Regions from separate parts of the Streptomyces sp. NPDC049879 genome, predicted to be linked through region 1. Evidence: riboswitches for the same ligand, from Rfam matches in the RefSeq annotation. Region 1 holds a riboswitch; the other holds the start of a gene.
The links. Region 1 has a riboswitch for ZMP and ZTP ahead of ACIBPC_RS24750 (glycine hydroxymethyltransferase). Riboswitches for the same ligand answer to the same signal wherever they lie in the genome.
Positions count from the first base shown of each region.

Region 1 (4,375 bases):
ACGGCCTGCTCCAGGGCCACGCGTACGCGCCGGGGCGGCTCGCCAGGATCCTCGGGCACGTCCGCACCGGCCACCTCCCGGACGGGCGCGGCGGCTTCACGACCGCCTGGTTCCACGAACCGGCGCAGCTCGCCGCCGAGTTCGCCGAGGCGGGCCTGCCGGGCGCCGTCACGCGTGGCGTGGAGGGGCCCGCCTGGCTGATCGGCGGCATGCGGGAGCGGCTGGACGACCCGGCGGCGCGCGCCACCGTGCTCACCGCCCTGCGCGCCGTCGAGACCGAGCCCGCGCTGCTCGGCGCCAGCTCCCACCTGCTGACGACGGCGCGCGCGGCCTGAGGGCCCGTGTTGACGGACGCGGGAGCGCCGGGCGATGCTCCATCGCGCCGTCACGGCACCGGACGTCCCGTGCGGTGAGGGCGCAGCGGACACAGCCGAGGGAGAGTCGAGGCCGCGTGAGCGAGAGCAGGACCAGGGTCACCGTCGTCGGCGAGGCCCTCGTCGACCTGCTGTGGCGCCCCGGCGCCACGGAACTGCGGGCCGTGCCCGGCGGCAGCCCCGCCAACGTCGCCGTGGGCCTCCACCGCCTCGAACGGCCCGCGACGCTGCTGACCACCTGGGGCGACGACCCGCCCGGCGCCCTCGTCGCCGCGCACCTCGGACGCATCGGCGTGGACGTGCGGCGCGTCCCGGCGGGCTCCGGCCGCACCACGGTCGCGCTCGCCTACCTGGACGACGACGGCGGCGCGACGTACGACTTCCTCACCGCCTGGGACCCGCGCGAGCTGCCCGTCCCCGGCGACACCGCCGTCCTCCACACGGGCTCGCTCGCCGTCGTCGTCGAGCCGGGCGCCGCCCGGGTGCGCGACCTGTGCCGCGCCCAGCGGCAGAACGGCGTCACCGTCGCGGCCGACCTGAACGTGCGGCCCGCCGTCCAGCCCGACAGGAACGCCTACCGCGCCGCCTGCCTGGCCCTCGCCGGCTCCGTGGACGTCCTCAAGGCCAGCGACGAGGACCTCGCCTGGCTGCACCCGGGCGTGCCGCCCGCCGACGCGGCCAGGCTGCTGCTCGACGCCGGGCCGCGGCTCGTCGTCGTGACCCTCGGCGCGCGGGGCGCGCTGGCCGTCACCGCCGCCCACGAGGTACGGGTCGCGGCGCCGGAGACCGAGGTCGTGGACACGGTGGGCGCCGGGGACGCCTTCCAGGCGGCGCTGCTCGACGCCGTCGCCGGGCAGGGCGGGCCGCCCACCGACCCCGGGGTGCTCTCCGCCGTGCTGACGCACTGCGCGACCGCCGCGTCCGTCACCTGCACGCGGCCGGGCGCCGATCCGCCCACGCGCGCCGAGCTGGCCGCCCTCTGACGACGGCGGCCCGCCGGGACGCGTCAGCCGTCCACCTCGCTGTCCAGCCGGAAGCCCACCTTCAGGCCCACCTGGAAGTGGGCGACCGCGCCGTCCTCGATGTGCCCGCGCACCTGCGTCACCTCGAACCACTCCAGCAGGCGGAGCGTCCGCGACGCCCGCTCGATCGCGTTCCTGACCGCCGCGTCCACGCTCTCGCTGGACGAACCGACGATCTCCGTCACCCGGTAGATGTGCTCGCTCACCATGGCCTCCGGTCGGTGGTGCGGCTGTCGGCACCGCATCTCCACCGTGCACCGGACCTGTCCGTTCCGCGACCTCGGCACCCGCCCCCGGGGGGACGCGATGCTACCCTCGCAGCGGGCCGTGACTGGCGCGTCGAAGATGGACAACCATTGGGGAGCGGCCCCTTCGGAGCGATGAGGAGCCGTGCGCCTGGGCCGTCGCGACTCACACTCAGGAGGCCCCGTCATGACCATGGATTCCCCGCAGCGATCCACCGCCGAGACGGCGTCCGCGGCGTTCCGCGACAGCCTGGACGTCATCCGCGGCGTCGAGCCGCGCATCGCCGACGCGATCGGCCGCGAGATCGACGACCAGCGCGCCTCGCTCAAGCTGATCGCCAGCGAGAACTACGCCTCGCCCGCCGTCCTGCTCACCATGGGCAACTGGATGAGCGACAAGTACGCCGAGGGCACGGTCGGCCGCCGCTTCTACGCCGGCTGCCGCAACGTGGACACCGTCGAGTCGATCGCCGCCGAGCACGCCCGCGAGCTGTTCGGCGCGCAGCACGCCTACGTCCAGCCGCACTCCGGCATCGACGCGAACCTCGTCGCGTTCTGGGCCGTCCTCGCCTCCCGCGTGGAGAGCCCGGCCCTGGAGCGCGCGGGCGTGCGCCAGGTGAACGACCTCAGCGACGCCGACTGGTCCGCGCTCCGCCGCGAGCTGGGCGACCAGCGCATGCTCGGCATGTCCCTCGACGCGGGCGGCCATCTCACGCACGGCTTCCGGCCGAACATCTCCGGCAAGATGTTCGACCAGCGCAGCTACGGCACCGACCCGGAGACGGGCCTGCTGGACTACGACGCGGTCCGCGCGGCGGCCCGCGAGTTCCGCCCGCTGATCCTGATCGCCGGCTACTCGGCCTACCCGCGCCTGGTCAACTTCCGCATCATGCGGGAGATCGCCGACGAGGTCGGCGCCACGCTGATGGTGGACATGGCGCACTTCGCCGGTCTCGTCGCGGGCAAGGTGCTCACCGGCGACTTCGACCCGGTGCCGCACGCCCAGATCGTCACCACCACGACGCACAAGTCCCTGCGCGGCCCGCGCGGCGGCATGGTGCTGTGCGACGACTCGCTCGCCGACCAGGTGGACCGCGGCTGCCCGATGGTGCTCGGCGGCCCGCTGCCGCACGTGATGGCCGCCAAGGCCGTCGCGCTGGCCGAGGCGCGCCAGCCAGCGTTCCGCGACTACGCGCAGCGCGTTGTGGACAACTCGCGCGCTCTCGCCGAGGGCCTGACGCGGCGCGGCGCCCGCCTCGTCACCGGCGGCACCGACAACCACCTCGCGCTGATCGACGTCTCCGGCTATGGGCTCACCGGCCGCCAGGCGGAGGCGGCGCTGCTCGACGCGGGCATCGTCACCAACCGCAACGCCATCCCGCGCGACCCGAACGGCGCCTGGTACACCTCCGGCATCCGCATCGGCACCCCCGCGCTCACCACCCGCGGCCTGGACACCGACGGCATGGACGAGGTCGCCGACCTGATCGACACCGTCCTGCGCCGCACCAGCCCCGGCACGGCCAAGAGCGGCGCCGCCTCCAAGGCCACGTACGTGCTGGAGGACGGGGTCGCCAAGCAGGTCGCCGAGCGCTCCGCCGACCTCCTCGCCAAGCACCCTCTGTACCCGGGCATCGACCTGAGCTGACCCGTGCACGTCCACACCACCCCGGCCACCGAGGAGGAGGCGACCGCCGCGCAGCTGCGGCTGCGCGCGCACGTCGTCCTCGACTCGTCGGGGCCGCCACCCGGCGGCCCCGGCACCCTGGTGGCCGGGGTGGACGTGGCGTACGACGACGACCGGGGCGTGGTCGCCGCCGCGGCCGTCCTGCTGGACGCGGCCACCCTCGCCGTCACCGAGACCGCCACCGCCACGGGCCGCGTCCCCTTCGCGTACCTCCCGGGGCTCCTCGCCTTCCGCGAACTGCCCGCCGTCCTCGACGCGCTCGGCAGGCTGCCCCGCGCGCCCGACCTCGTCGTCTGCGACGGCTACGGCATCGCGCACCCGCGCCGCTTCGGACTCGCCAGCCACCTCGGCGTCCTCACCGGGCTGCCGACGATCGGCGTGGCCAAGACCCCGTTCGTCTTCGCGTACGCGCAGCCCGGGCCGCGCCGAGGCGACCGCTCGCCGCTGCTCGACGGTGACGAGGTGGTCGGCGCTGCACTGCGCACGCGTGACGGCGTGAAACCCGTCTTCGTCTCCCCGGGCCACCGCACCACGACCGACGACGCCTGCGCGCACACCCTGCACCTGACGACACGCGGCTTCCGCCTCCCCGAGACGACACGCGCCGCCGACCACGCGTGCCGCGCCGCACTGCGCGCGACCGCCTGAGCCGCGATCCTCCCCCCGCCATGGTCACGGCGGATCGCCTCTGCTGTACTCGGCAGATGCCGCATTCCACCGCCGCCACCCGGGGCGCCGACTTACGGGGGCGCGCGTGCTGCCCCTCTTCCTGAGTTTCTGCCTGTTCCTCACCGCCTTCGGCCTGGGAGGGCATGGGCTGAGCACGCTCGGCAGGCGCTCCCCGGGCCGTCCGGCCACCCCACGGGTGCTGCGCGGCCTCACCGCGCTCTCCGCCGCCCTCACGACGCTGCTGTACGCCGGTGCCCTGGCGATCGTCGGAATGGTCTGGCTGGACGCGCACGACGGCGGTACCGACTCGGCGCCCGCCCGTCCGTGCCGCGTCGGCACCGCATGGCAGGAGACCGGTATCGCCCGGCACTACGCCAC
Region 1 is NZ_JBITKT010000007.1:372,038-376,412, reverse strand. Features, by position in the region: gene ACIBPC_RS24765 (class I SAM-dependent methyltransferase) at 1-335, shown strand, start outside; gene ACIBPC_RS24760 (carbohydrate kinase) at 452-1,357, shown strand; gene ACIBPC_RS24755 (dodecin) at 1,381-1,602, opposite strand; ZMP/ZTP riboswitch at 1,714-1,805, shown strand; gene ACIBPC_RS24750 (glycine hydroxymethyltransferase) at 1,835-3,289, shown strand; gene ACIBPC_RS24745 (endonuclease V) at 3,293-3,976, shown strand; gene ACIBPC_RS24740 (hypothetical protein) at 4,083-4,375, shown strand, end outside.

Region 2 (4,375 bases), on a different contig from region 1:
GTCCCGCCCGCGGCTCCGGCCAGGAGCAGGGCGCGCTCGCGCCAGGTGGCGAAGCGTACGGTGATCGCGCCGTCGCCCGTGTCCCGGCGTCCGGCGCGCCACTGCTGCCAGCCCCACAGGGCGAGGGTGATGACGACGAGCTGCTTGCCGACGCCGCCGCCGAGGTTCGCCGACGTGTAGGCGGCGATCAGGATGACGCCGGAGAGGAACTGGACGGGCCAGGTGAGGACGGAGCGGCGCCAGCCGAGGGCGAGCGCGGCGAGCCCGGCCAGGTTGCCGATCATGTCGGACCAGATGACGTGCTGGCCGAACGCCTCGAACGCCGTGGAGTTGAGGGAGTCGACGAAGCTCACCGCGCGCTCCCCTCGGGCACGGCCGCGTCGTACGGGTGGGCGGGCGCCTGCGCGCCGTGGGCCAGGAGGCGTTCGACGTACTTGGCGAGGACGTCCACCTCCAGGTTCACCGCGTCGCCCGGCTGCCTGCGGCCGAGGGTGGTCAGCGCGAGGGTGGTGGGGATGAGGCCGAGGGTGAAGCGGTCGGCGCCCGCCTCGACCACGGTGAGGCTGACGCCGTCCACCGTGATGGAGCCCTTGTCCACGACGTAGCGGGCGAGGTGCGCGGGGAGCGAGACGGTGACGCTGTCCCACTGGTCGCCCGGTGTGCGGTCGAGGAGGGTCGCGACGCCGTCCACGTGGCCCTGCACCAAGTGGCCGCCGAGCCGGCCGCCGAGGGCGACGGGGCGTTCGAGGTTGACGGGGTCGCCGGGCGCGAGGCCGCCGAGCGTGGAGCGGCGGAGTGTCTCGGCCATCACGTCGGCCGTGAACGCGTGCTCGCCTGGCTCGACGACGGTGAGGCAGACGCCGTTGACGGCGATGGAGTCGCCGTGGCCGCTGCCCTGGGTGACGACGCTGCCGCGCAGCCGCAGCCTGGCCGAGTCCCCGATGTGTTCGAGGGCGATGACCTCGCCCAGTTCTTCGACGATGCCGGTGAACAAGTCAGTTCTCCTTGGCGGGCTCGTGGCGGGTGGGAGCGGCGGCGGCGAGCGGGGCGGCGCTGACCCGCAGGTCGGGGCCGACGCGGGCGACGTCGGTCACGCGCAGGCGCAACGCCTCGGTGATCGTCGTGATTCCCGCGCCGTTCAGGACGGTGGGCCCCGCGCCGAGCAGCGCGGGGGCGAGGTAGGCGGTGACGGCGTCCACGGCCCCGGCGGCGGCGAACGCCCCGGCGAGCGTGGGGCCGCCCTCCAGCAGGACCGCGCGGACGTCGCGCTCGTGCAGCGCGGCGAGGAGTGCGGTGACGTCGAGGCCGGGGCCGTGGGCGGCGCGCGGCAGGCGGACGACCTCGGCGTGCGCGGCGAGGTGGTCCGTACGGTCGCTGGGCACGTCGTCGGCGACGGCGACCAGGGTCGGGGCGGCGCCGTCGAGGACGCGGGCGCCCGGCGGGACGGCGCGGGCCTCGGTGTCGGTGACGACGCGCAGCGGCTGGCGGGCGCCGGGGACGCCGCGGACGGCGAGGTGCGGGTCGTCGGCGCGGGCCGTTCCCGAGCCGACGAGGACGGCGTCGGCCTCGGCGCGCAACCGGTGCACGTCGGCGCGGGCCTCGGGGGAGGTGATCCAGCGGCTGGTGCCGTCGGCGGCGGCGACGCGGCCGTCGAGCGTGGCGGCGTACTTCCAGCGCACGTGGGGGCGGCCGAGGCGGACGGCGGTGAGCCAGGCGGCGTTGACGGCCTCCGCCTCGTCGGCGAGCAGGCCGCCGCGCACGTCGATCCCGGCCTCGGCGAGGAGGGCGGCGCCGCCGCGCGCGACCGGGTTCGGGTCGGCGACGGCGTAGACGACGCGGGCGATCCCGGCGTCGGCGAGGGCGCGGGCGCAGGGGCCGGTGCGTCCGGTGTGGGCGCAGGGTTCGAGGGTGACGAGGGCCGTGCCGCCGCGGGCGCGGCCGCCCGCCGCCGCGAGGGCGTGGACCTCGGCGTGCGGGCCGCCGGCGCGCTGGTGCCACCCCTCCCCCACCGGGACGCCGTGCGCGTCGAGCACGACGCAGCCGACGACGGGGTTGGGGCTGGTGGCGCCGAGGCCGCGCGCGGCGAGCGTGACGGCGCGCCGCATCGCCTCGGCCTCCGGGCCTGCGGGGGGCTGCGCTGCTGGGGCGGCCACCGGGTCTCCTGCCTCTCAGGGCACGACTCCGGGGCTTCCTGGACCGACGGAACGGACGCGGGGCCACGCGGGAGCCACCGGGCGGACCCGGGGCGTCACGGCGGACACCGCACCTGTTCCGCCGCGCACTGCCTCCCATCCGGACTTTAACCGTCGGTCCAGGAATCTCACCTGGTCAACCGGCCGCTGGCAGCGGCCGGGTCGCGGACTGTAACCGCCGGTTCGGACTTTCACCGACCCCGGAGTGCGCGTTCGTCACTGGTACGCCTCCAGTCTGCCACGCGCGTCACGCGGCCATGCGGGCGTGTGGTCCGCGTCACAGACGACCTCGTGAGGTCGCGCGTGCGGGGATAGGCTGTGCGGCGGGCCGCGACTGGCGCTGAGGTGGAGCACCACCGGGGAGCGGCCCGGCACCCGACTGCCTGCTGCCGCGCGCCTGGGCGACTCGTGACGAGGCCCGGGAGTACGCCATGACGCTGGATTCCGCACCCCCCACCGCCCGCCTGATGGACGGCACGGGACCGGCCCGCCGCATCGTGGCCGAGAGCGCCGCGGCGGCCGACCGGATCACGCGCCTGACGGGTACCGCGCCCTGCCTGGCGACCGTGCTGGTCGGCGAGGACCCCGCGTCGGTGACGTACGTCCGGATGAAGCGCGCCCGCTGCGCGAAGGCCGGCATCCGCTCCGTGCACGTGGCGCTGCCCGCCTCGGTGACGACGCGTCGACTGGTGGCGGCGGTCGAGGAGTTGTCGCGTGACCCGGCGGTGCACGGCATCCTGCTCCAGCACCCGGTGGGCGCGGGGATCGACGAGCGGGCGGCCTTCGAGGCGATCGCGCCGGAGAAGGACGTGGACGGTGTGACGGCCCGTTCGTTCGCCGCCGCGGGCCTCGGCCTGCCCGGCTTCGCCTCGTGCACGCCCGGCGGGATCATGCGGCTGCTGGACGAGTACGGCGTGGAACCGGCCGGGAAGCACGCGGTGGTGGTCGGGCGCAGCCCGATCCTGGGCAGGCCGGTCGGGATGCTGCTGCTCGGCAGGGACGCGACGGTGACGTACTGCCACTCGCGGACGGTGGACCTCGCCTCGCGCGTGCGGGAGGCGGACGTGCTCGTCGCGGCGGTCGGGAAGCCGCGGTTCCTGCGCGGGGAGGACGTCAAGCCGGGGGCCGTCGTGATCGACGCGGGCTACAACCCGGGGAACGTCGGGGACGTCGACTTCGAGTCGGCGGCCCGCCGGGCGTCGCTGATCACGCCGGTGCCCGGCGGTGTCGGACCGATGACGATCGCCGTGCTGCTGGAGCAGACCGTACGGGCGGCGGCGCGGCAGCTGGGCGTGCCGGAGGCCGTCAGCGGGTGACGGCCGGGCCGAACAGGTCGTCGCGCGCCGCGTCGAGCGCCGTCACGAGGCCGCCGCCGAGCACCGCGCTGCCGCTGACGGTCGCGGGTCGGATCTCCGTCTCCAGCGGGGAGAACGCGCACAGCCGCCGGGCCACGAGGTCCGCGAGCGTCCGCCCTCCCGCACGGCCGATCTCCCCGCCGAGCACGACGCACCCCGGGTCGACGACGGCGACGAGGCCCGCGATGCCCATGGCGACCCGTTCGGCCAGCTCGCCGAGGAACGCCCCGGCCGGTCCTCCGCCCGGCGCGGCGGCGGCCTCGCGGACCAGGGCCTCGGCGGCCGTCACGTGGTCGCCCGGCGCGTCGAGGCCGTGCCCGCGGGCGAGCCGCCTGACGACGGGGGCGGCGGCGAGCGCGTGGAAGCCCGCGTCGCAGTCGACGGCCGACGGCATCCCGCCGGTGCCGGGGACGGGAAGGAAGGCGACCTCGCCCGCGCCGCCCGTGACGCCGCGCCACAGCGTGCCGCGCAGGACGAGAGCGGCGCCGAGGCCGTGCCCGAGCCACAGGAGGGCGAAGGTCTCGCGGTCGCGCGCGGCGCCGACGCGGTGTTCGGCGATCCCCGCGAGGTTGACCTCGTTCTCCAGGTGGACGGGGCCGTCGAGGCGGGCGCGGAGTTCGGCCAGCAGCGCGGAGTGCCAGCCGGCGAGCGAGGTGCACTGCCGCAGGGCGCCCGTGGCCGGGTCGGCGAGCCCCGGGGCGCCGAGGACGGCGGTGTGGACGGTGGGGATGCCGTGGCCCTCCAGGGTCTCCTCCAGCGCGGCCAGGACGGTGCCGACCGTGGACGCGCCCGTGTCGTCGCCGTCCTGGGGAACGGGCAGGGTGCGGC
Region 2 is NZ_JBITKT010000003.1:345,465-349,839, forward strand. Features, by position in the region: gene ACIBPC_RS12490 (nicotinamide mononucleotide transporter family protein) at 1-353, opposite strand, end outside; gene ACIBPC_RS12495 (riboflavin synthase) at 350-994, opposite strand; gene ribD (bifunctional diaminohydroxyphosphoribosylaminopyrimidine deaminase/5-amino-6-(5-phosphoribosylamino)uracil reductase RibD) at 996-2,105, opposite strand; FMN riboswitch at 2,275-2,405, opposite strand; ZMP/ZTP riboswitch at 2,513-2,602, shown strand; gene ACIBPC_RS12505 (bifunctional 5,10-methylenetetrahydrofolate dehydrogenase/5,10-methenyltetrahydrofolate cyclohydrolase) at 2,624-3,508, shown strand; gene ACIBPC_RS12510 (ROK family transcriptional regulator) at 3,498-4,375, opposite strand, start outside.
Region 2: another riboswitch for ZMP and ZTP. It lies ahead of ACIBPC_RS12505 (bifunctional 5,10-methylenetetrahydrofolate dehydrogenase/5,10-methenyltetrahydrofolate cyclohydrolase); the one in region 1 lies ahead of ACIBPC_RS24750 (glycine hydroxymethyltransferase).